Regions from separate parts of the Nocardia sp. NPDC052566 genome, predicted to be linked through region 2. Evidence: riboswitches for the same ligand, from Rfam matches in the RefSeq annotation. Region 2 holds a riboswitch; the other holds the start of a gene.
The links. A riboswitch is a leader RNA that binds a small molecule or an ion and turns the genes downstream of it on or off. The one in region 2 is predicted to bind thiamine pyrophosphate.
Positions count from the first base shown of each region.

Region 1: another riboswitch for thiamine pyrophosphate. It lies ahead of ACIG5A_RS31065 (purine-cytosine permease family protein); the one in region 2 lies ahead of thiC (phosphomethylpyrimidine synthase ThiC).

Region 1 covers NZ_JBIUAF010000006.1:284,314-295,516, forward strand. Annotated here, with positions in the region: gene ACIG5A_RS31040 (family 1 glycosylhydrolase) at 1-728, opposite strand, end outside; gene ACIG5A_RS31045 (TetR/AcrR family transcriptional regulator) at 881-1,456, shown strand; gene ACIG5A_RS31050 (hypothetical protein) at 1,698-2,222, shown strand; gene ACIG5A_RS31055 (TetR/AcrR family transcriptional regulator) at 2,233-2,799, opposite strand; gene ACIG5A_RS31060 (enoyl-CoA hydratase/isomerase family protein) at 2,884-3,678, shown strand; gene ACIG5A_RS31065 (purine-cytosine permease family protein) at 3,680-5,047, opposite strand; TPP riboswitch at 5,043-5,157, opposite strand; gene ACIG5A_RS31070 (response regulator transcription factor) at 5,193-6,290, opposite strand; gene ACIG5A_RS31075 (FAD-binding oxidoreductase) at 6,380-7,753, shown strand; gene ACIG5A_RS31080 (hypothetical protein) at 7,750-7,917, shown strand; gene ACIG5A_RS31085 (C40 family peptidase) at 8,110-8,775, shown strand; gene ACIG5A_RS31090 (GPP34 family phosphoprotein) at 8,836-9,459, shown strand; gene ACIG5A_RS31095 (metallophosphoesterase) at 9,529-10,395, shown strand; gene ACIG5A_RS31100 (hypothetical protein) at 10,732-10,962, shown strand; gene ACIG5A_RS31105 (TetR/AcrR family transcriptional regulator) at 10,987-11,203, opposite strand, start outside.
Region 2 covers NZ_JBIUAF010000004.1:34,520-45,722, forward strand. Annotated here, with positions in the region: gene ACIG5A_RS19835 (hypothetical protein) at 1-95, shown strand, start outside; gene ACIG5A_RS19840 (TetR/AcrR family transcriptional regulator) at 147-818, opposite strand; gene ACIG5A_RS19845 (lipase family protein) at 917-2,314, shown strand; gene ACIG5A_RS19850 (esterase/lipase family protein) at 2,437-3,351, opposite strand; TPP riboswitch at 3,532-3,639, shown strand; gene thiC (phosphomethylpyrimidine synthase ThiC) at 3,633-5,264, shown strand; gene ACIG5A_RS19860 (VOC family protein) at 5,531-5,929, opposite strand; gene ACIG5A_RS19865 (MarR family winged helix-turn-helix transcriptional regulator) at 5,988-6,449, shown strand; gene ACIG5A_RS19870 (MFS transporter) at 6,575-8,092, opposite strand; gene ACIG5A_RS19875 (TetR/AcrR family transcriptional regulator) at 8,417-8,971, opposite strand; gene ACIG5A_RS19880 (KasA/KasB family beta-ketoacyl-ACP synthase) at 9,011-10,255, shown strand; gene ACIG5A_RS19885 (thioesterase family protein) at 10,420-11,203, shown strand, end outside.

The sequences.
Region 1 (11,203 bases), on a different contig from region 2:
GGGAGGTAGGCGACATTGCTGGTGACCATCGCGCCCGGCTGGACCCGGTGGATGTGGTCGTAGATCGCATTGTGCGCCTGAGCCAGTTTGTCCTGCATACCGAGGACGCTGGTGGCGCGGATACCGCCGTGCCGTAATTCGTTGAGGCCGTAGAAGGTCGGTTCGTTGAAGGTGACCCAGAGTGGGTCGCTCGCGGCGTAGCGGTCGACGACCTTGCGCGCGTTGGCCAGCCAGTCCTCGATGATGGCCGGGTTGTCCCAACCGCCGCGGTCCACCTCCCAGCCCGGGTACACCCAGTGATCCAGGGTGAGCATCGGGCGCATGCCCGCCGCCTTGATGGCCCCGATCACGTTGTCGTAGAAGCGGAATCCGTTCTCATCCCATACCCCGGGCTGCGGTTGCACGCGCGCCCATTCGATGCCGATGCGGTAGACCCGCACGCCGAGCTGCTTGGCCAGCTGAATATCGGACTGGTAGCGGGTGAAGAAGTCGATCGCGTCGTTGTACGGGTCATCGGTCTTGCCCGCCGCGACGTACCTGCTCCAGTTGCTGTCCGGCGCATGCCCTTCCGATTGGAAGCCCGATGCGGCCACGCCCCAGAGGAAGTCGGGGCCGACCGGCGCGACCTGTGCGGGCGGCGCCGGTCGCGCGAGCGACGCCGCGGGGTGCACGAGGGTGACGGCGGCGGCCATGGCGGCCAGCCATAGGCCGCGTGGACGGAGTCGCATCGGGAGGTGTGCTCCTGTTCGTCGTGACACGCCGGGCCGGGGTGGCCGCATCTCGTACGGCGTCGCGGTCGCGTCGGGGGTCGCAGCCAAAACCGTACAGTGCTCGGGTTTCGATGGCAAGGAGGACTCGCCGGGCGTCCTACACTTGCGCGGTGGGAAAACGGGGACCCTATGGCAAGGGCATCGAACGACGGGAGCAGATTCTCGACGCCGCGCTGCGCATCATCGCCGAGCGCGGCTACCTGGCGACCTCGGTCGCCGAGCTGGCCGAGGCGGTCGGTCTCAGCCAGAGCGGCCTGCTGCACTACTTCGGCTCGAAGGAAGAGTTGTTCGTCGCGGTGCTGCGCAAACGCGACGAATCCGATGCGGGGTCGCTGAGCGGCACGGCCGCCGAGGCGTTCATCGAGGTCATCCGCCGCAATACGACCGTTCCCGGCCTGATCGAGCTGTTCACCCATATGCTCGCCGACGCGGCGGACCCGAGGCACCCGGCCCACGAGTACATGCTGGAGCGCTACCGCATCGGCACCGAGGGGTTCGCGCGGGTCCTGTGCGAGGAACAGGCCGCCGGTGAGCTGCCCGCGCATATCGACCCCCATGCCGCCGCCGTCAGCTTCTTCGCGCTCGCGGACGGCCTGCAGGCCAGGTGGCTGATCGATCCCGGTATCGATATGGCGGCACACCTCGAGCGGTGGTGGCGGCACTACATCGGCCAAGTCGGGCAATAGCAACGGCGAATCGGGCATTTGACCGCGATGGCGTGGGAAGATGTGCAATGTTGTTACTTCGCAACGGCTTTGAGACGGTAGTCCCCGGGGCCCTTGCATAGGCACCGGTAAGGGGGTGCGGCGAGTCATGTCGGCGTCGAACGCGCACGTTACCGGCGGCCGCCTCGTTGCGCGCCGTCGGCGGGTTCCACTGTGGCCGGGAATGATTGTGCCCCAACGGGAGCAGCGGCATCGACACGCGATGCGCGTGCACCGGGCGCCGCGCCACCCCTGGCTGGTCGGCTCGGTCGCGCTCGGCGGCTCACTGGCGGCGGTGGCGGTGGTGCTCGTCTACACCTCCGCCGCGATGACCCCGCGCCAATCGGCGGCGGCGATGGATCCGGTGCTCGGCGGCGGACCCGGTTGCGAGGCAATGCGAACCGGGCAGTTGGTTCGCGGCAACGGCACCGGCTCGACCGCCTCGGGCCCCGAGGTGATCCTGGCGTTCCAGCACGCCTACTACGTGGCCAGGTCGGGCACCTCGGCGCGGGCGCTCACCGCGCCGGACGCCGCGGTGCCGCCCGCCGAGGTGATCGATAAGGGCATCACCTCGATCCCGGCGGGCACCCAGCATTGCGTGATGATCACCCCGATGCTGGACGGCCGTTTCGACGTGGTGATCAGCGAGATGCGCCCGGACGCCGCGGCACGCACCTATCGCCAATTCGTCACGGTCGCCGACCGGGACGGCGCGGTACTGATCACCAGGATCGCCGCGCCGTCCTGACGGTCGGCGCTCACCCGGTGCGCTGCGCCTCGATCAACCGATCGAGCTGAGTGCGGCAATCGTGTAGCGGCGCAACGGATCCGATGGCGCGCGCGTGCAATACCGCGCCCTCGATCGCCGTGACAACGAATCCGCCGAGCGAGCGGGCGGCCGATGGCGTGATCCCCGCCCGCTCGAACACCTCCGTGTAGGCCGCGGTCCAGCCGTCGAACGCGTCGCGAGTGGCGGCGCGCAATGCGTCGGTGCCACCGTCGACGGTGGCGGCGGCCACCGGGCAGCCCAGCTGGAAGTCGCTGTCGGTCAGCGCCTTCTCCCAGCCGCGCAGTGCCGCCGCGACGAGCTCGCGCGGATCGGTGTCGTCGCGTGCCGCCAGGATCGCCGCGGCGCCCCGCGCGCCCGCGATCTGGGTGGCGACCGCGATCAGCTCATCCTTGCCGCCTGGGAAATGCTGGTAGATGGACTGGCGTGCGGTGGAGCTCTGCTCGAGCAGTTCGCTGAGCCCGGTGCCGTGCACGCCCCGCCGTTGCACGAGCCGGATCGCGGTATCGATCAGCCGCTCGCGTGGTCCGGGTGTCATCCGACTTTCTCCTTGAATAGAACGATCAGTCTATGCTACACAGGGGGGAGTAGACCGAACGATCTATCCCACGGAGGTACGGCGATGACCACCAGCACGCATCCGGTGACGATCCAGCGACAGGCCGGTGGCTGGGCCACCCTGCGCATCGACAACCCGCCGATCAACCTGCTCGACCAGCACGTCTACCGCGGCTTGGCGGACGCGCTCGGAGAACTCGAGGCCGACCCGGAAACGCGCGTCGTCGTCCTCGAATCGGCGGATCCCGACTTCTTCGCGGCGCACTTCGACGTCGACCTGCCGCCCGAGGTCCTGCCCGAGGTGTCCGCGACTTACCCGCGGATCATCCAGCTGCTGCAGTCACCCCGGCTGGTGAGCATCGCGAAGATCCGTGGTCGTGCCCGCGGCGGCGGGCATGAGCTCACCCTGCTGTGCGATATGCGATTCGCCGCCAGGAACGCCACGGTCCTCGGGCAGCCGGAGATCACGGTCGGTCTGATCCCAGGCGGTGGCGCGCTGCAATTGCTTCCCGGTTTGATCGGACGCGGCCGCGCCCTCGAATTGATCCTGAGCGGGCGCAATACCGACGGCGCCACCGCCGAACTGTTCGGCGTGGTGAACCGCGCGCTACCGGATGACGAGCTCGACGACTATGTCGACGGCCTGGCCGCGCGGATCGCGAGCCACTCCGGCGCCGCGCTGGTCGCGGCCAAGGCGGCCGTCAACCGGCGCAATCTGCCCGACCCGGCCGACTTCGCCACGGACAGTGTGGATTTCGTCACCCTGCTCACTTCCGCGGAGGCGCGCGCGATGATCGACGCCGGCCTCGCGGCGGGCTTGCAGACGCGGGGCCCCCTCGAATACCACCTCGGCGATTGAGTTAAGCCGATTTACGCAGCGTGGCAACACGTCCGACGAGCCATGCCACCACAGCGGCGGCGAGGAAGGACAGCAGGGAGGCCGACATCCACGCCTGCTTCGTGAAGTGCAGCCGCTCTTGGACATTCACCCAGAACTCGGTCCACACGCCCGCGTCGCCCGGATTGATGAGCTGGTAGACCGAGAGCCCGGCCAGCCAAGCGAAGACCATGCCCCAGCGCGGCGGCGCGTCCTCGGCGGTATTCCAATCGCCCTTGGCGCGCAGGAAGAAATCGGCGACGAGCACGCCGAGCAGCGGTACGAACACCGAGCCGATCAGGCCGAGGAAGCCGAAGTAGTTCTCCATATTCAACAGCAGCGCGAGCACCGTGATCAGCGTGCCGAGGCCGATCGACAGGATGCGCCGGTCGACCCGTGGCACCAGATTCTGGATCGATACGGCGGTCGAGTAGACGTTGGCGAACGACTGGTCGGCCTCGCGGAACACCAGGATGAAGAAGAACAGCGCGCCGAGGGTCACCTGGAGGAACGGTCCGTAGGTACCGCTGCCGGTCGCCAGCGCCAGCGCGAACAGGCCGAGCACGTAGGCGATGATCTGGGTGACCGCGTACGCGCCGCTCGCCGCGCCGAATGCCGTTGCGCTGCTGCGGGAATGGCGGGTGTAGTCGGCCGCGACCGGCACCCAGGAGATGGATACGGCCAGTGCCGCGTCGGTGGCGATCCAGAACAGATTCCAGTCGACGCCGAACGGCCCGTCGCCCTCGGGGCCGGGATTGGTGGTCAGGTCGGGGATGCCCGCACGGAAGAACTGGATATAGAACCAGATCAGCGCGATCACCACGCCGACCGTGACGAACCGGCGCAGCATCCGGACCGAGCCGAGCGGCCAGATGGTCAGCACCGTGGTGAGCACACCGGCGATCACCACGTACAGCCAGCGCGGCCCACCGCCGAACAGCTCCTCGGCCGCACTGCCGATGACGATCAATTCGAAAGTGCCCCAGCCGATCAGCTGCGCGATATTGAGCACGGTCGGCAGGTAGCTCAGCTTCGCGCCGAACAGCCCGCGCAGCAGCACCATCGCCGGCTTGCCGGTCTTCGCGCCAGGCACCGCCGCCAAGCCGAGCATGAGTCCGCCGACGATGGTTCCGATGATCATCGCGAGGATGCCCGCGGCGATCGAGATCTGCGCGGCGCCTTCGGTATTCGGGGCGAGCACGGTGTAGGCGCCGGAGAATGCGAACAGGCTGACACCGAGGTTCGCCCAGAATGCGCTCTGATCCCAGAAGGAAAGGACCTTCGGTGCGGGTTCGTCGAGGGTGAGCGGCGCCTCGTGCCGCTCGGCGTCTGCCACGGATGATGCGGACATGGTCTGGCTCGCTCCCTACGCCGGCATTACCCGGACAGGTTCATGCGGTCGGCGAAGCGTTGGGTCCGCCCTCTCAGCCAGGCCATGCCCGAGCTCCCGCGAGTGGGGTTCATTCGGGCGAATAGTACACAGGCGTGGCGCGCGGTCAGCGCAGGAACCAGCCGGTGCCGCCGACCGGCACCTCGTCCTGGATGCGCGGCATGTGCTGGTCGAAGAACAATTTCGCGGTCAGCTCGGCGCGGCTGCGCACCCCGACCTTGCCGAACAGCCGCTTGATGTGGTCGTCCACCGTATGCGTGGAAAGGGCGAGCATGCGGGCGATCTCGGTGCGCGAATGGCCGCGCGCGAGCAGGCCGACCACCTCGCGTTCGCGCGCGGTCAGCCGGTAGCTGTCGGCGACGAGCGCGGCGATCTCGACCGGTCGCGTCGCCTCGATGATGATCGAGATCTGCTCGGCGGGCCCGGCCAGCCGCTCGGCGTGCATGGTCACCCAGCGGCCCGCCCTGGTGCGGATCCGGCTGCGGGCCGGGCCCGGCCGCGACCACGCCTGGTTGGCCAGGTTCAGCACGCAGTACGGCAGGCCGCGGCGCTGGTCGACGTCGTCGTCCACCCGATCCAGCCAGTGCGCGGCGGCGGTCGTCGTGCTGATCCGGTCGAAGTCGGGGTCGAGCAGCAGCAGGCCGGGTCCCTCGACATGTTCGTCGGCGGCGATCTCGGTGAGCACCATCTCCCGGCGGATCGCGTCCGCGACGCCCGCCGTCGCGCCGCTGATCAGCGCCGCGTCGGCATCGGAGAAGTCGGGCGCGTCCGCGCTGCGGAACAGTATGAGCGCGCCCCACACATGGGCGTTGGTGCTGAACAGCACCCGCATCTCGCGGGTGAAGCCGGTCGGCACCAGAATTTCCTGGTAGTGCGCGCTGCGCGCGGGATCTCCGCCGGTGGCGGTGCTCAGCGTGACCGCGCGCTCGGCGCCGCGGGCCAGCGTCGGCAGCGCGAGCGCGTCCTCGCCGCCCGCCTCGATCGCCATGAACCTCGGCATGTAGTCCAGCGCGAGGCCTTCGCGGTGGAAGCCGCCGGTGGGCAGGACGGACGCCGGATCGATGGTCAGCACGCACCATGCGTCGAACGGCACGGCCGCGCGCACCGTCTCGGCGACCGCCCGCTGCAGCGCGACCGCGCCGGAGGTGGTCCGGCAGGCATGTGCGACGCGGGCGGTCAACGCGTCCAGCGATCTCCCCGGCATGCTCCCCAGTATCGCGCGCCGGACCACGCGGCGAATCCCCCCGGAATCGGGGATCGCCGCGGCTCGCCCGCCGGATCAGGCTGAATCGCATGACGAGCGATACCGCCGGGCTCACCGGCTTCAGCGGAACCATGATCCGCCCGGAGGATCCGGAATACCATGCGGCGCGGCGGCTGTGGAACGGCGCGATCGACCGGTATCCGGCCTTCATCGCGCGCTGCCTGACCGCCGAGGACGTCGCGCTGGCCGTGCGCTTCGGGGTGCGCCACGATCTGACCATCGCGGTGCGCGGCGGCGGGCACAGCTTCCCCGGGCTTTCGATGTGCGAGGGCGGACTGGTCATCGATCTGAGCGGGATGCGCTCGATCGAGATCGATGCCGAAGCCCGCCGCGCCGAGGTCGGGGCCGGCGTGCTGTGGCGGGAACTCGACGCGGCGGCGGAGGCGTACGGCCTCGCGGTGCCCGGCGGCGAGGTCTCCCATACCGGCGTCGCCGGGCTGACACTCGGCGGTGGCGTCGGCTGGCTGTCCCGCCGCTACGGCCTCACCTGTGACAATCTGGTCGCCGCGCAACTGGTCACGGCCGACGGCGAGATACTCGAGGTCACCGAGGACGGCGCGCCCGAGCTGCTGTGGGGATTGCGCGGCGGCGGCGGCAATTTCGGCGTGGTCACCCGATTCACCCTGCGGCTCAACCCGATTCCGGTGCCGATGTACGCGGGCACGGTGCTGTATCCGCTGTCCGCCGCGCCGCTGTCGGTGTTCTTCGATATCGCGCGCGACGCACCCGATGAGCTCGGACTCAATGCCGCCCTGATCACCGCGCCGCCCGCGCCTTTCGTGCCGCCGGCGTTCCATGGGGCGCCGGTGATCGCGCTGGCCGCCTGCTATCTCGGTGACCTCGCGGCGGGCGAGGCGATGGTGCGCCCGTTGCGCGGGGTGGGCGCACCCATCGTCGACGCCTTCGGGCCGATGCCGTACACCGCGCTGCAGGCGATGGTCGACGATTCCGCGACGCCGGGCCTGCCCGCCTACGCGCGCTCGGAATGGCTGGGCCCGCTGGACGATTCCGCCGCCACCGCCCTGGTCGAGGCGGCAGGACGGATGACATCGCCGATGTCGCAGGTGCTGGTGCGGATCACCGGTGGCGCGATCGCCCGAGTGCCCGCCGAGGACACCGCGTTCCGGTTCCGCGACGCCGCCGCCATCCTCACCATCGCGGCGCGCTGGCCGGATCCCGCCGATGCCGGTGCCGCGCACCACGACTGGACCAGGACCACCTGGGAGTCGTTGCGCCCGTGGTCGGCGGGCGGTGGCTACATCAACCACCTGTGCGACGAGGGACCTGGCCGCGTGCGCGAGGCATACGGCGAACCGGCATGGCAGCGCCTGGTCGCGCTGAAGCGGAAGTTCGACCCGGACAACGTCTTCCACCTGAACCAGAACATCCCGCCGGAACGATGATGATCATCATCGCGGCCATCGCCGGTGGCCCCGCCATGTCGGCCACGCCGCACCCACCGCTCACCGACCGTGCCGACCGCGGCACCGGCACCGGCGAACGGCGGCCCCACGAGAACCTTGCACTCGATGCAACAACCCGAAACCGGCCGATCGAAAATCCGTAAACACCGCCCAAATGGCGATATTCAAAATGTAGTTATTGTTTCGTTATCACCGAATGGCGTGTTGCACTCCCTGCATATTGACATTTCATGAAATATGGCTCGTTGGATTTGTTGGACTGCTGAATCACCGTGATGTTTCGAACTATTCGAGCGGCTCAGGCCGCTGAATGAGAGCATCGGAGGTCGTATTCAATGGCATTCCTGCGGGCGTTTCTGCGAAGAAACATCTGGCGCATCGTCGTCGGCGCGGCACTCGCGGTCGGCGCGGGTGCGCTGATGGCACTGGCTGCGGGGCAGGCCTCCGCACAGCAGGTGACCGTGCCAGGCATCGGGACCTTCGAACTCCCGGGCGGACTCTCGATCCCCGCCGGCATCCCCGGCATCGAACTACCCGCTGTCACCAATGTTCCCGGCCTCGTGCCGGTGGCGCCGGTGGAGATTCCCGGCGACGAACTTCCCGTCCTCGTCGATATTCCGCGTGGCGCGCCGCCCGCGCACACCGCGCCGCCGCGCGATTCGGTCGGCCGGTCCGCGGCCGATGCCGCGCTGTCGCGGGTCGGTGCGGGCTACAGCTCGGGCGCCGTCGGCCCCGACGCTTTCGACTGCTCGGGCCTGGTGCAGTGGTCGTATCAGCAGGCGGGCCGCGATGTTCCGCGCACCAGCTACGAGCAGCTGGACACCGGGACACCGGTCGGCGCGGACGAACTGCAGCCCGGCGATCTCGTCTCCTTCTACGGTGGCGGCCATTCGGCCATCTACGTCGGCGACGGCGAGGTCGTGCACGCCTCGACCGACGGCGCGGGCGTCATGGTCTCGCCGATGTCGTCCATGCCGTTCGCGGGCGCACGCCGGTTCTGATCGGACCGCTGGCCGAAACGACACGCGGATCGTCGTGCCGCCGATCGGCACACTGGAGGGATGACCGAAAGCTCGCTACCTGCCGATGTGTATCTGCTCGGTTGTGACATGGACAAGCGTCGACTGCGCGGTCGCTGGCGCGTCGGTATCGTCCTGCGCGCGGCCGCGCTCGTGGAATTGGTCTCGCGTGACAAGCTCGGTGATGATTCCGGACGGGTCACGGTCACCGATTCCGGTCCGACCGGTGACGCGTTTCTCGATACGGTCCTCGGCGAGATCGCGGCGCGCCCCGGTAAACGCTGGCGGTATTGGATTCGCCGCCACGACAGCGCCGCGGTACGGATGATCCAGGATGAGCTGGTGCTGGATAAGGCGATTCGGGTCACGCCGCGCCGCATCCGCGCCGACGAGGTCAGCGTGGTCGACACCGGCCGGGTGAAACGCCTGCGCAAGAACGTCACCGGGCTGCTCGACGGCGGCCGCCCCGCCGACCCTGCCGAGGGTGTGCTTGCCGCACTCGTCGCCGCGGGGGAGCTCGGCGGTATCGCGGGCAGCCGCAGGCGCCGCGCGGCCATGGGCAGGCTGCCGGAGTTGACGGCGCGTAATCCCAAGCTGGACACGGTGATCCGCGGTCTGGACAAAACGCGCCGCGACAAGATGTCCGCGGCCTACGGCGGCTTCTGATCTTGCCGCCCGGTCTCGTCAGGTAGAAATGCGGATGCGGGGCGGCCCGGTGGGTGCCACCATGGAGTGGTGGGGAGAATTCTGGTAGCGGGCGATATCCACGGTGTGACGAGTCATGCGGTGACATTGCTCGGGATCGCGCGAAAGCAAGAATGCGCACGGGTATTCGTACTCGGCGATTTCGGGGCCTGGGAGCATATGCGCGACGGGCGGCACTACTTCGATGTCGTCGATCGGGCGGCGCGGCGCCAGCAACTGATCGTCTATTTTCTCGACGGCAACCACGACAAGTCCTCGCTGGTGCGCGAACTGTACGGCGAGCACCTCGACGACGAGGGTTTCCTGGTGTGCCGCAAGAATATCCGCTACGCACCGCGCGGGCATCGGTGGACCTGGGATGGCACCCGGTTCGCCGCGTTCGGCGGCGCGTATTCGGTGGACAAGCCGTGGCGGCTGGCGATGGAGGCGCTGCGCGAGCGGAAAGCGGAGCGGCGCAGGGTATTCGGGTCGTCACGGCGGCCCGCGACGACGGAGTCGCTGTGGTTTCCGGAGGAGCAGATGACCGATGAGGAGTTCGACGCGCTGCTGGCCGCCGACGAGTCCCCGGTCGAAGTGCTGCTCAGCCACGACAAGCCGCGGGCGTCGGCCCCGGCGTTGAATCGCAAGACCGCGCCGGAGTGCCTGCCCAATCAGGACCGGATCCAGCGCGCCGTGCACACCCTGCGGCCGCAGGTGCTGCTGCACGGGCATCTGCACTACCGCTACACCGACGTGATCGACCGCGGCGACGGCGGGCTGACCAGGGTCGAAGGGCTCGGCGCGGATCCGGATACCGCGCCGCAGCCCGGCTACGACCGCGCCGACTCCTGGCTGGTGCTGCCGCTGCCGTACCAGCACGATGCGGTCGGCGAGGAGCTCGCGAGCCGCGCCGGCTGACGAGTCCGCATCACTGTCGCGTCATCGATGCGTCACCACCTGGGAAAACGCCGTTCTCGGGCGATATCGGGCGGCCCGTTCGGTCGCTTACATTCGGTGGGTCCGAATGAGCGGGCCGCACACGCGCCTCCCTGAGTGTGGCGGCAGGCCATTCGCACTTCGGTGCCCCCCGCACCGGAACGAGAGCGGGAAGTCCGTGCGCACCGGACTTTCCGCTTTTTCGTGTTCGCATGCCGTTGCGGTTGACGGCGGTGAGATGTCCGTGAAGGCTCGGTGAGATTTCCGGAACGGAGCATCGTTTCCGTGCCGTTCCGAGCACACGACGAGGGAGACAATATGACGAGCACTGTGCGTAAGGCAGCGACTCTGGCGTTCGCGGTAGCGAGCTTCGCGGTCATCGGCGCGGGTATGGCGACCGCGGCGCCCGGCGACCCCAACGAGCCCATCGGGCCGTTCGAGGCGCTGAGTACCTGTCAGCACGAGGGCAATGTGCGGGTGGTGAACGACGGCTGGAACGACTACGAGTGCACCGGCGCGGCCCCCGAGTGGTTCCTCTACCGCCGGTGACGCACGACGCGCGGGATCTCGGTCCTACCCGAGATCCCGTGCGCGCGCCGCGATTCCGTCGAGTACACAGGCCAGCCCGAAGTCGAAGCGCTGGTCGGCATCGATGTCCTCGGCGTCGAGCACGCGGCGATTGATCTGGGGAAACTCGTTGCTGGCGATGACTTCCCGAATGTAGGGCCCCATGGACGCGCGCCATTCGTCCTTGGTGAGCCCGGTGCGCCGATGTGCTCGCTCCTCCGCC
Region 2 (11,203 bases):
AGCCGCCGACCTGCAGCTCCGGCCTGGCGAAGGTGCTCGTCGACGTGCTCAGCGCGATCAGCACGGGCTCGTCCAAGGGTGGCGGCGCGAAGTAGGCGCCTGATCAATCGAGGCGGGCCGGTCCGAAAGGACCGGCCCGTTTTTCGCTATTTCGCGGCGATCGCCGCGCGGCCGACGTAGACCGCATCGACGAAGCGGTTGAGGTCTTCGGCCAGCGTAGCGACCGCATCGGGGGCGCCGCCGTCGTCATGGTGGTGCAGCCAGTCCACCACCAGCTCGAACATTCCGCCGATGGTGGCGAGCGCGAGCGCGATACCGGCACGGTCACCGGTGCCCGACCACTGCTGATCGAGGAAGGCCGCCGACCAGCGGCGGTTGCTGCGTCGTTGCTTGTCGACCGTGGTCGAGATGCCGCCCGCCTCACCGAAGGTCACCTTCGCCAGGCGCGGATCGTCGGCGATGGCATGGACGAAGGCCTCGATCACGGCATGCGCGCGCTGCGGCCACTCCTGGCCCTCCACGGCCGCGGCGCCGGCCATCACCCGCTGCTGAATCTGCACCGTGATCTGTTCCAGCAGCGCGATATAACACGCTTCCTTGCTCTCGAAGTGATCGTAGAAACCCTTCGTCCCGACATAGGCGCGCTGGCAGATCTGTTCGATCGATGTGCCCGAATAACTCTGCTCGGCAAACAGTTCCGTGGCGGCATCCAACAATTGACTGCGCCGCTGCGCGCTGCGCTGCTCGGCGTCGAGGCCGCGAATGCGGCGCCGCACCGTGGCCGCGTCGGGCCGCGCGGCGGATTTGCTGCGGGTCATATTTCGACCATAGCGGGCGCAACTTCAACAAGAGCTCTTGTTGATAACTGTATGTCGTGTTGTAATCACTGGCACACCGATGAGGAAGAAGGACCGACGTGTCTGTGATCACTGGAGATCGGACCCGCCACAAGGGATTGCGCGTGCTCGCGGCCGCGGTGGGGATGGCCGTCGCCACGGCGACAACTCTGCTGGCAGGCGGCATGAACGCCGCGCCGGCCGCTGCGGTGGTACCGCCGTCGCAGGATTCGTTCTATCAACCGCCCGCGGGTTTCGAAGCCCAGGAACCCGGCACCGTCCTTCGCTCACGCGAGGTGCGCCTCGCGGTGCTGACCGTGCTGCCGCTGAATGTGCGGTCCTGGCAGCTGATGTACCGCACCACCGATCTCTTCGATCAGCCGTCGGTCGCGGTGAGCACCGTGATCCTGCCCGCGGGCGCGGATCCGAACCGCTCGCGGCCGCTGGTGTCGCTGCAGTTCTACTACGACAGCGCGAGCCCGGACTGCGCGCCGTCGTTCGTGCTGCAACAGGGCGCCGGACTGCCCGGCGTCGAGGGCATCCACTCGCAGAGCGAACTCATCGCCCTCGCGGCGCTGATCAGCCAGGGCTGGGCCGTCTCGATCCCGGATTACGAAGGCCTGCAAGGACATCTGGCCGTGGCCAAGGAGCCCGGCTACATGACGCTCGACGGTATCCGCGCGGCGGAGCGATTCCAGCCACTCGGGTTGGCCGGGGCCGAGACACCCGTCGCGATGTGGGGCTATTCCGGCGGCGGCATGGGTTCGGGCTGGGCGGCGGAAATGCAGCCGAGCTATGCGCCGGAACTGAACGTCAAGGGGATCGCGCTCGGTGCGCCGACCTCGGATGTGGTGTCGCTGCTGCACGTCAACGGGTCGATGTTCGCCAGCCTGATCGGCATCGGCATCGCCTCACTGTCCAAGGCGTACCCCAAGTTCCACGATGCGACCTACGCGCACCTGACCCCCGAGGGGCAGGCGCTGATGGACCGCACCAACGCACAGTGCCTGCCGCGCAACGCATTGACCCAGATGTTCGTGGATTATCAACGGCTGCTGACCCTTCCGATCGCCGACTTCCTCGCACTGCCGGAGATCAAGGAGGTCTTCGACGCGACCGTGCTCGGCAGCAACATCCCGACCGCGCCGATCTTCCTGTACCAGGGCGTCTTCGACGAAGCGGTCCCGGTGTGGACCAATGATCGGCTGTCCCAGCGCTGGTGCGCCGGCGGCGCGTCGGTGCAGTACACCCGCGACCACCTCAGCGAGCACCTGACCCTGCCCTCCCTCGGCATGGCCCAGACCTTCAACTGGCTGAAGTCCCGCCTCGCCCCGAACGCCCCCGACCAGATCGGCTGCCGCACCGACGACGTCGTCTCGATGCTCGCCGACTTCAACGCCCTGCTCTCCCAGATCGAAATCAACCTCAACGCCACCTTCGGCGCCCTCGGCTTCCCGATCGGCCCCCGAGAACGCTGACCGAACCACCCGCCCGCGCGGCCCTCGACTGGAACCGGACCAGTCGGGGGCCGTCGCGTGCGAACCGCGACAGCCGGGAGGAGGTGGATCGGCCATGCGCGACGCCTACGACGGCAAGACCGTCACGGGTTGATCAGGTTGGTGCAGTCGACCCCGGTCGCGTGATCGGGGTCGAGCGCGTTGCGCACCAACCGGATCACCAGCGGGTTCAGCGAGGTGGTCTGATGCATGTCGATGGCGATCGGGCAGACGTCCTGGAGCAGGATGTTGTCGACCTTCGGATTGGCGTCGCGCAGGAAAGACGACTTCACCGCGGGCTGGGCGACCTGATCCAGCAGGGAGGCGATCACCGTATACGCCACGCCGGGCTCGGTATCGCCGCCCGCGTTGAGGTGCTCGATGAATTCGGAGGTGTCGAGCTGATCGGTGCACGCCGGACACAGCGCGGTGACGCCGTCACGGACCGGGCTGAGCAGCTGGGCCAGCCGGTTGATACCGAACAGTTCGGTGCCGTAGTTGGTGGGTGAAATACCTACCAGCGTGCGCACTTTCGCGGCGCCGCCGTTGAAACGCAGGTACTGGCGCGGCATCATGCCGCCCAGCGAATGCCCGACGATATCGACCTGCTTCGCGCCGGTGGCCGCGAGCACGCCGTCGACGTAGGTGGACAGCTCCTCGGCGACCTGATCGATCTTCTGTACGCCCGGCAGCACTTCGCCGAGGATCGGCGCCAGCCCATAGTGCAGCGCGAACAGGCAGTAGCCGTCCAGCTTCAGCAGCGGGGCCAGGTCGGCGAACACCGCGGCGGGCGGTGCGAACGTGCCGTGGACAAGCACCACCGGATGCGGGTGCGCGGCGGAGGGTTTGCAGGTCCAGTCGTTGGCGCCGAAGACAGGCAGGTTCGCGTCCTGCTTCTTCGCGGCGGCGATGAGCTGCGTCGGCGCCACCGGTGCATCGACCAGGCCCGACGGCGTCGCCGATCCGACGGCCGCCGTGGTCAGCAGCGCGGCGGCCAGCACGACGCTCGTCAATGCCATTCGCCCAGCTCGCGAGCAACTCATCGCACACTCCTGTGATAGATGTGACTGGAGTTACATTTGTCAATTTCTACAGCACATCGGCGCCGCACACCAGGACAAACTGGTCGATTGTGCGATTTACCGTCATCACCGGGCGGGGGTACCGCGCGGGCAGGTATGGTCGGCCGAGAAAAAATTCAGAACGCCAACGGGGGCTCGCACCAGCGGGCTGAGAGGACGGCTAGGGCCGTCGACCGTATGAACCTGACCGGGTAATGCCGGCGTAGGGAGGAAAGACCATGGCTACAGCCACGCCTGTCGACACCGTCACCACGGGTCCCATCGAAGGCAGCGTCAAGCACTATCACGAGGTCGACGGCCTGCGGATTCCGGTGCGCCGGATCAACCTGACCAACGGCGAGCACTTCGATGTCTACGACACCTCGGGCCCGTACACCGACGATGCGGCGACCATCGATCTGGAGGGCGGCCTGCCGAAGCTGCGCGACGGATGGACCAAGCCCGACGTGGACGGCCCACGCACCCAGCTGGCCTGGGCGCGCCAGGGCATCATCACCCCCGAGATGCGCTTCATCGCTGTGCGCGAAGGGGTTTCGGCGGAGTTGGTGCGCGACGAGGTCGCCGCCGGCCGCGCGGTGATCCCGGCCAACCACAAGCATCCGGAACTGGAGCCGACGATCATCGGCAAGAAGTTCCTGGTGAAGATCAACGCGAATATCGGCAACTCGGCCGTGTCCTCCTCGATCGCCGAGGAGGTGGAGAAGATGGTGTGGGCCACCCGCTGGGGCGCCGACACCATCATGGACCTGTCCACCGGCAAGAACATTCACGAGACCCGCGAGTGGATCCTGCGCAACTCCCCCGTTCCGGTCGGCACCGTGCCGATCTACCAGGCGCTGGAGAAGGTCAACGGCGATCCGACGAAGCTGACCTGGGAGATCTACCGCGACACCGTGATCGAGCAGTGCGAGCAGGGCGTGGACTACATGACCGTGCACGCGGGCGTACTGCTGCGCTACGTGCCGCTGACCGCCAAGCGCGTCACCGGGATCGTCTCGCGCGGCGGATCCATCATGGCCGCATGGTGTTTGGCACATCACCAGGAATCGTTCCTCTACACCAACTTCGCCGAACTCTGCGAGATCCTGGCGAAGTACGACGTGACCTTCTCCCTCGGTGACGGCCTGCGCCCCGGCTCCATCGCCGACGCCAACGACGCAGCCCAGTTCGCCGAGCTGCGCACCCTCGGCGAGCTGACGAAGATCGCGAAATCCCATGGCGTGCAGGTGATGATCGAGGGCCCCGGCCACGTGCCGATGCACAAGATCGTGGAGAACGTGCGGCTCGAGGAGGAGCTGTGCGAGGAGGCGCCGTTCTACACCCTCGGCCCGCTCGCCACCGATATCGCGCCCGCCTACGACCACATCACCTCGGCCATCGGCGCCGCGATCATCGCCCAGGCGGGCACCGCGATGCTCTGCTACGTCACGCCGAAGGAGCACCTCGGCCTGCCCAACCGGGACGACGTCAAGGTCGGCGTGATCACCTACAAGATCGCCGCGCACGCGGCGGACCTGGCCAAGGGGCATCCGCACGCGCAGGACCGGGACAACGAATTGTCCAAGGCGCGCTTCGAATTCCGCTGGCTCGACCAGTTCGCGCTGTCGCTCGACCCGGACACCGCGCGCGAGTACCACGACGAAACCCTGCCCGCCGAGCCGGCCAAGACCGCGCACTTCTGCTCGATGTGCGGGCCGAAGTTCTGCTCGATGCGCATTTCGGCCGATGTGCGCGAATACGCCGAGCGGCAGGGGCTCACCGACGTGGAGGCGCTGGAGGCCGGTATGGCGGCCAAGTCGGCGGAGTTCGCCGACCACGGCAACGCGGTGTATCTGCCGGTGGTCTCCTAGGTTTCGCCCATGGCGGGAGCGAACGGTTCTGGGTGCCGCCGCTCCCGCCGTGTGCGATCCGGAACACGGCGCGTCCGAATGCCGCTGAGCAGAGGCGAAGCTGGGGTCGCCCACTGCCGACGCGCGGCGAAACATGGTGCCGGTCCTCACCGACCATGGCGCGATGCGGATGCGGCCGGCGGTGGGCAGAGCCCGCCGAGGTTCCGGCGAACGGGAATTGGTGGCGGCGTTGCGCGGAGAGGGAGCGCCACCAATTCCCGCGCGGTTCAGTAGGACTGGAGTTCGATGAGGGTGCCGTTCGGATCGCGCAGGTGTGCGGTGCGCAGATTCGGCCCCCAGTCCGGGCGGTCCGTGGCGGCGACGGCGAGCGTCGCGCCATGGCGCACACAGAGATCCGCACCCGCATCGACGTCATCGACCCGGCAGACGAACATGACGGCGTCCTGAGCGAGCGTGGGTAGCCCACCCGTACCGACAACCGCGGCCATGGCGGCACGATCGAAGAGCACGAGCACCGCTTGGCCGTCGACATCCCAATTGGCATAGGGGCCATCGGCATTGCCCTTCATCAGCTCGGCACCGAGCAATGTCGGCAGCACGGCCTGATAGAAGCCGAAGCATTCCGCGAACCGATCGACGAGAAGCCGTGGGTGCAATGCGTCCATATCGCTCTCCAATTAGTAGGTGCAGACCTATCATAGGTCTACACCTAGAATATGCCCCATGGACGCCGGACGCGCTCTGCCACCGAGCCTGCTCGAGCTCGACACCTACCTGCTCTCCCGCATCGGCAAGGCCGCCCGCGCCCGCTTCGGCGACCGCCTCGCCACCCGCGGACTCCGCCTGTGGCACATGGCCGTCCTCGCCGCCCTCGCCGACTTCGGCCCCCACGCCCAACGCGAACTAGCCGACCGCCTCGGCATCCACCCGAGCGACGTCGCCAAGATCGTCGACGACCTGGAGTCCGCCGAGTGGGCCGAGCGCACCCGCGACCCCGCCGACCGCCGCCGGTTTTCGGTGTGCATCACCAAACCTGGCCGCGGCACCCTGCGAGCGCTGCACAAGGAAGCGCGACAAGTCCGCGAGGAACTCCTCGCGCCACTCACCCCTGACGAGCGCACCCAACTCACCGGCCTGCTCCACCGCGTTTTCGACCACCTGCACCCCGAAACCGTCGTCGACTGACCGGGGCACGGCCTCTTCGCGCATGAAACGCCGCCGAACACGCGAAACGTCATGATCATCAGGAACTCAGGTAAGTAAACCGCGAGAAGACAGTTACCTCAGTTCCTGATGATCATGAACAGGAGTCAATGCGAGCCGGTGATGCGGAAACCGCTGGGTACCAGCCGGACTGCGATGACGGCGACTGTGGCGACGAGGGCGGCGGAGATGTAGGAGGTGGTGGTGAGGGCTTGATCGAAGGCGTGGGATGCGGTGGTGAGGATTTGGGTGGAGCGGGCGGCGTCGAGGTTGGTGGCTACTTCGACGGCGCCGCCTACTGAGCCGCGGACCTGGTCGAGTTCGGCGCCCTGCAGGGGGAGGTTGGTCATGTTGTCGGTGAAGATGCGGGCGTGGATGCTGCCGAGTAGGGCTACGCCGAGGCCGATGCCGAGTTCGTAGTTGGTTTCCGAGACGGCGCCCGCTTGGCCCGCGCGTTCCGGTGGGACGGCGGAGACGAGGACGGCGGCGGCCGCGGTGATGGCGAGGCCGTCGCCCAGGCCCATGGCGGCGAGGACAAGGGCCACATAGGGATACGTTGTCGGCTCCGGGCTCAGGGCGAGTACGAGGAAGCCGAGGGCGAGTGCGCCGAGGCCGATGGCGAGTACCGGGCGGACACCGATGCGCTGCATGAGCCACGGGGTGGTCAGTGAGGCCGCCAACAGTGTCACCGCCGACGGTAGCGTGCGCAGACCGGCCTCCGAGGGTGAGTAGCCGTGAACGTATTGCAGCCACAACGAGATCAGGAACAGCGCGGCGCCGATGGCGAGCATGGCAAGCAGGGTGGCCAGTGCGGCGGCCAGGAACGGCCCGTTGCGGAAGAGCCGGACGTCGAGCAGTGGATCGGCGGCGCGGAGCTGGCGGCGGGCGAACCAGGCGAGCAGCACGAAGGCAAGCGCGAGAATCACCCAATCCACCGGGGCGGCAGCACCTTTGGCGACATGTTTGATGCCCCAGGCCAGGCTGACGATGCCCGCGATGGACAGCACCGCGGACCACCAGTCGAGCGAACCTGACTGCGGCGCACGGTATTCGGGCAGCAGCCAGACACCGACCGCCACCGTGATCAGCACCACCGGCACATTCAGCCAGAAGGCCGACGCCCACCCGAACCGCTCGACCAGGAAACCACCGACCACCGGGCCGATGGTCGCGCCCGCACCGGCGACGGCCGCCCAGATGCCGATGGCCAGCGTGCGTTCCCTGGCATCGGTGAAGATATTGCGGATCAGCGACAGCGTGGACGGCATCACCATCGCGCCGCCGATCGCGAGCAGCACCCGCCCCACGATCAACTGCCCGGCGCTGTGCGAGGTCGCCGCGACCACCGAGGCCACCCCGAACAGCACGAAACCGCCGAGGAACAGCAGCTTGCGCCCCACCCGATCACCGACCGCGCCGGTGGTGATCAGCAACCCGCCGAGCACGAGGCCGTAGACGTCGATGATCCACAGCTGCTCCAGCACACCGACCTGAAGATCATCGATCAGCGACGGCAGCGCGACGTTCAGAATCGTGGCGTCCATCGCCACCAGCAGCAGGCTGGCGCACAGCACCCCGAGCATCACCCAGCGCGTGCCGCCGACCGTCGGCACCGGCTCGCTCACTTCGGCAAACTCACAGACATAGTGCCCCTTCGCTCGCCCGACCGAACCAAGCCAGCATTACCCGGCCTGAAGCAAACATCAAGTTACCGAGCCGAAGCGGCGTCGAATCCACGCCGACCACACGAACGCACGGACTCGCCGCGGGCATCCGGGCTCGCGCTTCCACGCACGCGAGCCGTGCCCACGGGAGCGCGACTGTCCGACCAGGGGCAGCACCACACGGACCGAGCGACCATCGGCACGCGATGCGATCCGCCCGTATGCGCACAGCCCCCGGGCAGGCGCACACGGATACCTCCGGACAGGAACAGGAGGGGACGCGGGTCAGCGGATGGTTTGGTCGATCAACAGGCGGGCGGCACGGTCGGTGCGCGCGCTGTCGCCGGTGATCAGGCGGTCTTGGATGATGCCGCGCAGGCCCGAAACGAGAAGGGTGGCAACGGCTTCCGTGTCGTCGATATCGAGGCGGCGCAGGGCTGCGGTGAGGGTGGCGATGAAGGTCGCTATCGCGGAGTTGGCGTATTCGGCGTAGGGGCTGTGCGGGGCGCAGGCGGCGCCGAGGACCTGGAGCAGTACGCGCACGCTCGTGGTGCCCTCGCCCGCCATGCTCGCGGAACAGAAGTCCGCGAGCCGCTCGCGCAGCGCCGCGGCATCGGCGACGTCGGCGAACATCGCCTGGATGTCCGGGCGCTGCGTGGTGAGCGCTTGGACGAGCAGCTCTTCCTTGGTCGTGAAGTAGTAGATCAGCATGCGGGAGCTGGTGCCGAGTTCGGCGGCGAGCGGGCGCAGCGACAGGTCCGCGAGGCCGTGATCGGCGATGTACCGCACCACATCGGCGAGCAGTGCGGCGCGTTTGGCGTGGTCGAGTGGGCGGGCCATTGGTTGACTGTAGCGATTGGTACAGGTATCCATGTCATCGTGACTGTAACAATCGCTTCAGAAACTCGGACCTCGGTCGTCGTCACCGCGTACGCCGCCACCACGTCACTCGCCGCCGATATGGACGCGACCTGGTCCGACCTCCTGTCCGGCCGCACCGGCATCGGCGTGCTCGACGACGATTTCGTCGCCGAATACGACCTGCCCGTGCGCATCGGCGGAAAGCTGAAGTCCTCGCCCGCCGCCCAGCTGACCCGCATCGAACAGCGCAGGCACTCCTACGTCGAACAGCTGGCCCTGGTGCTCGGCCGCGAGGTCTGGCGCAAGGCGGGCGCACCGGAGGTCGAAGGGGAACGGCTCGCCGTGGCCGTCGGCACCGGACTCGGCGGCGGCGACGCGCTGGTCGGCGCGGTCGACGCGATGCGCGCGGGCGGCTACCGGAAGGTGTCGCCGATGTCGGTGCCGATGATCATGCCGAATGGGCCCGCCGCCACGGTCGGCCTCGAAATCGGTGCCAAGGCAGGCGTTTTCGCGCCGGTATCGGCGTGTTCCTCCGGGTCCGAGGCGATCGCGCACGCCTGGCGGCTGATTATGACCGGCGAGGCCGATGTGGTGGTGGCGGGCGGCGTGGAGGGGCCCATCGACGCGGTGCCCATCGCGAGCTTCGCCATGATGCGGGCGATGAGTACCCGCAACGACGAACCGGAGCGCGCGTCGCGCCCGTTCGACCGCGACCGGGACGGCTTCGTCTTCGGCGAGGCGGGCGCGCTGCTCGTCCTCGAATCGGAGCGGCACGCGCGCGCCAGGGGCGCCGAGATCCACGGCAGGGTACTCGGCGCGGGCATCACCTCCGACGCCTATCACATCGTCGCGTCGGAGCCCGGTGGCGCGGGCGCGGCACGGGCCATGCGCAAGGCAATAAGCACTGCGGGACTTCAGGTTTCGGATATCGAGCATGTCAACGCGCACGCCACCTCGACCTCGATCGGCGACGCCTCCGAGGCCGACGCCATCGCCGCCGTCACGCCGGGCGCCTCGGTGTACGCGCCGAAATCCGCGCTCGGCCATTCGATCGGCGCGGTCGGCGCCCTCGAATCGATCGTCACCATGCTCACCCTGCGCGACCAAATCGTGCCGCCGACACTAAATCTCGACAACAGGGACCCGTCGATCGAGCTGGATATCGTCGCCGGTACCGCCCGTGCACAGCGCATGGACTACGCGCTCAACAACTCCTTCGGCTTCGGCGGCCATAACGTGGCCCTGGCATTCGGCCGCGTCTGAGCCGGCCCGCAATCGCGGCGGCCACGGCCCGCGGCGCGTCTCCGCGCGGACCGGACGGATACCGAGGGGGTTCCAGCCGATCGGAAGGGCACGCGTACCTTCGTTACCGGACCGAAGAATTCGTTGCCCGACGCAGCTGTCGGGCGTCATGGACGGACGAACACGTGGCCGACGCCTTCTACCTGCCGGATCCCGCTGACCCGAATCGGTTCGAATCCACCGAGCTGACCCGCGGGCCGTGGTCGCCGGATGCCCAGCACGCCGGGCCGCCGTCGGCGCTGCTCGGCCATGCCATCGAGCGCTGCGAGCCGCGCGCGGGCTTCCAGGTCGGCCGAGTGGCGGTGGAGATACTCGGCCCGGTGCCGTTGGCGCCGCTGACGGTCGAGACCAGGCTGGCGCGGCCGGGCCGCAGCGTGGAGCTGATCGAGGCGACACTGTCGACCGAACGCGGGCCCGTGATGCGGGCCAACGCCTGGCGCTTCAAGCTGTCCGAACCGGACCTCGAAGTGCCGGAACGGTTCCTGCCGACCGGCGCGCGCCCCGGCCCCGAGCACGCTTCGGGCCCTTCCCCGTTCCCCTCGAGCCAGCCGATCGGATTCCACACCGGTATCGAATACCGGTTCGTCACCGGATCTTTCGACGAACCCGGCCCCGCCATCTGCTGGATCCGGCTGAAGTACCCGATCGTCGCGGGCACCACCCCGAGCCCGCTGGAGCGCACGCTCGCGGCCGCCGACTCCGGGAACGGCGTCAGCGCGGTATTGGACTGGGAGCGTTACCTTTTCATCAACACCGATCTCACGGTGACGCTGCACCGCCAGCCGGTCGGCGAATGGATCTGCCTGGACGCCGTCACCTATCCCCAGCCGCACGGCATCGGCATGGCCGAATCCGCCCTGTTCGACGAGAAGGGCCCGCTCGGGCGCAGCACCCAGACGCTCTACCTGG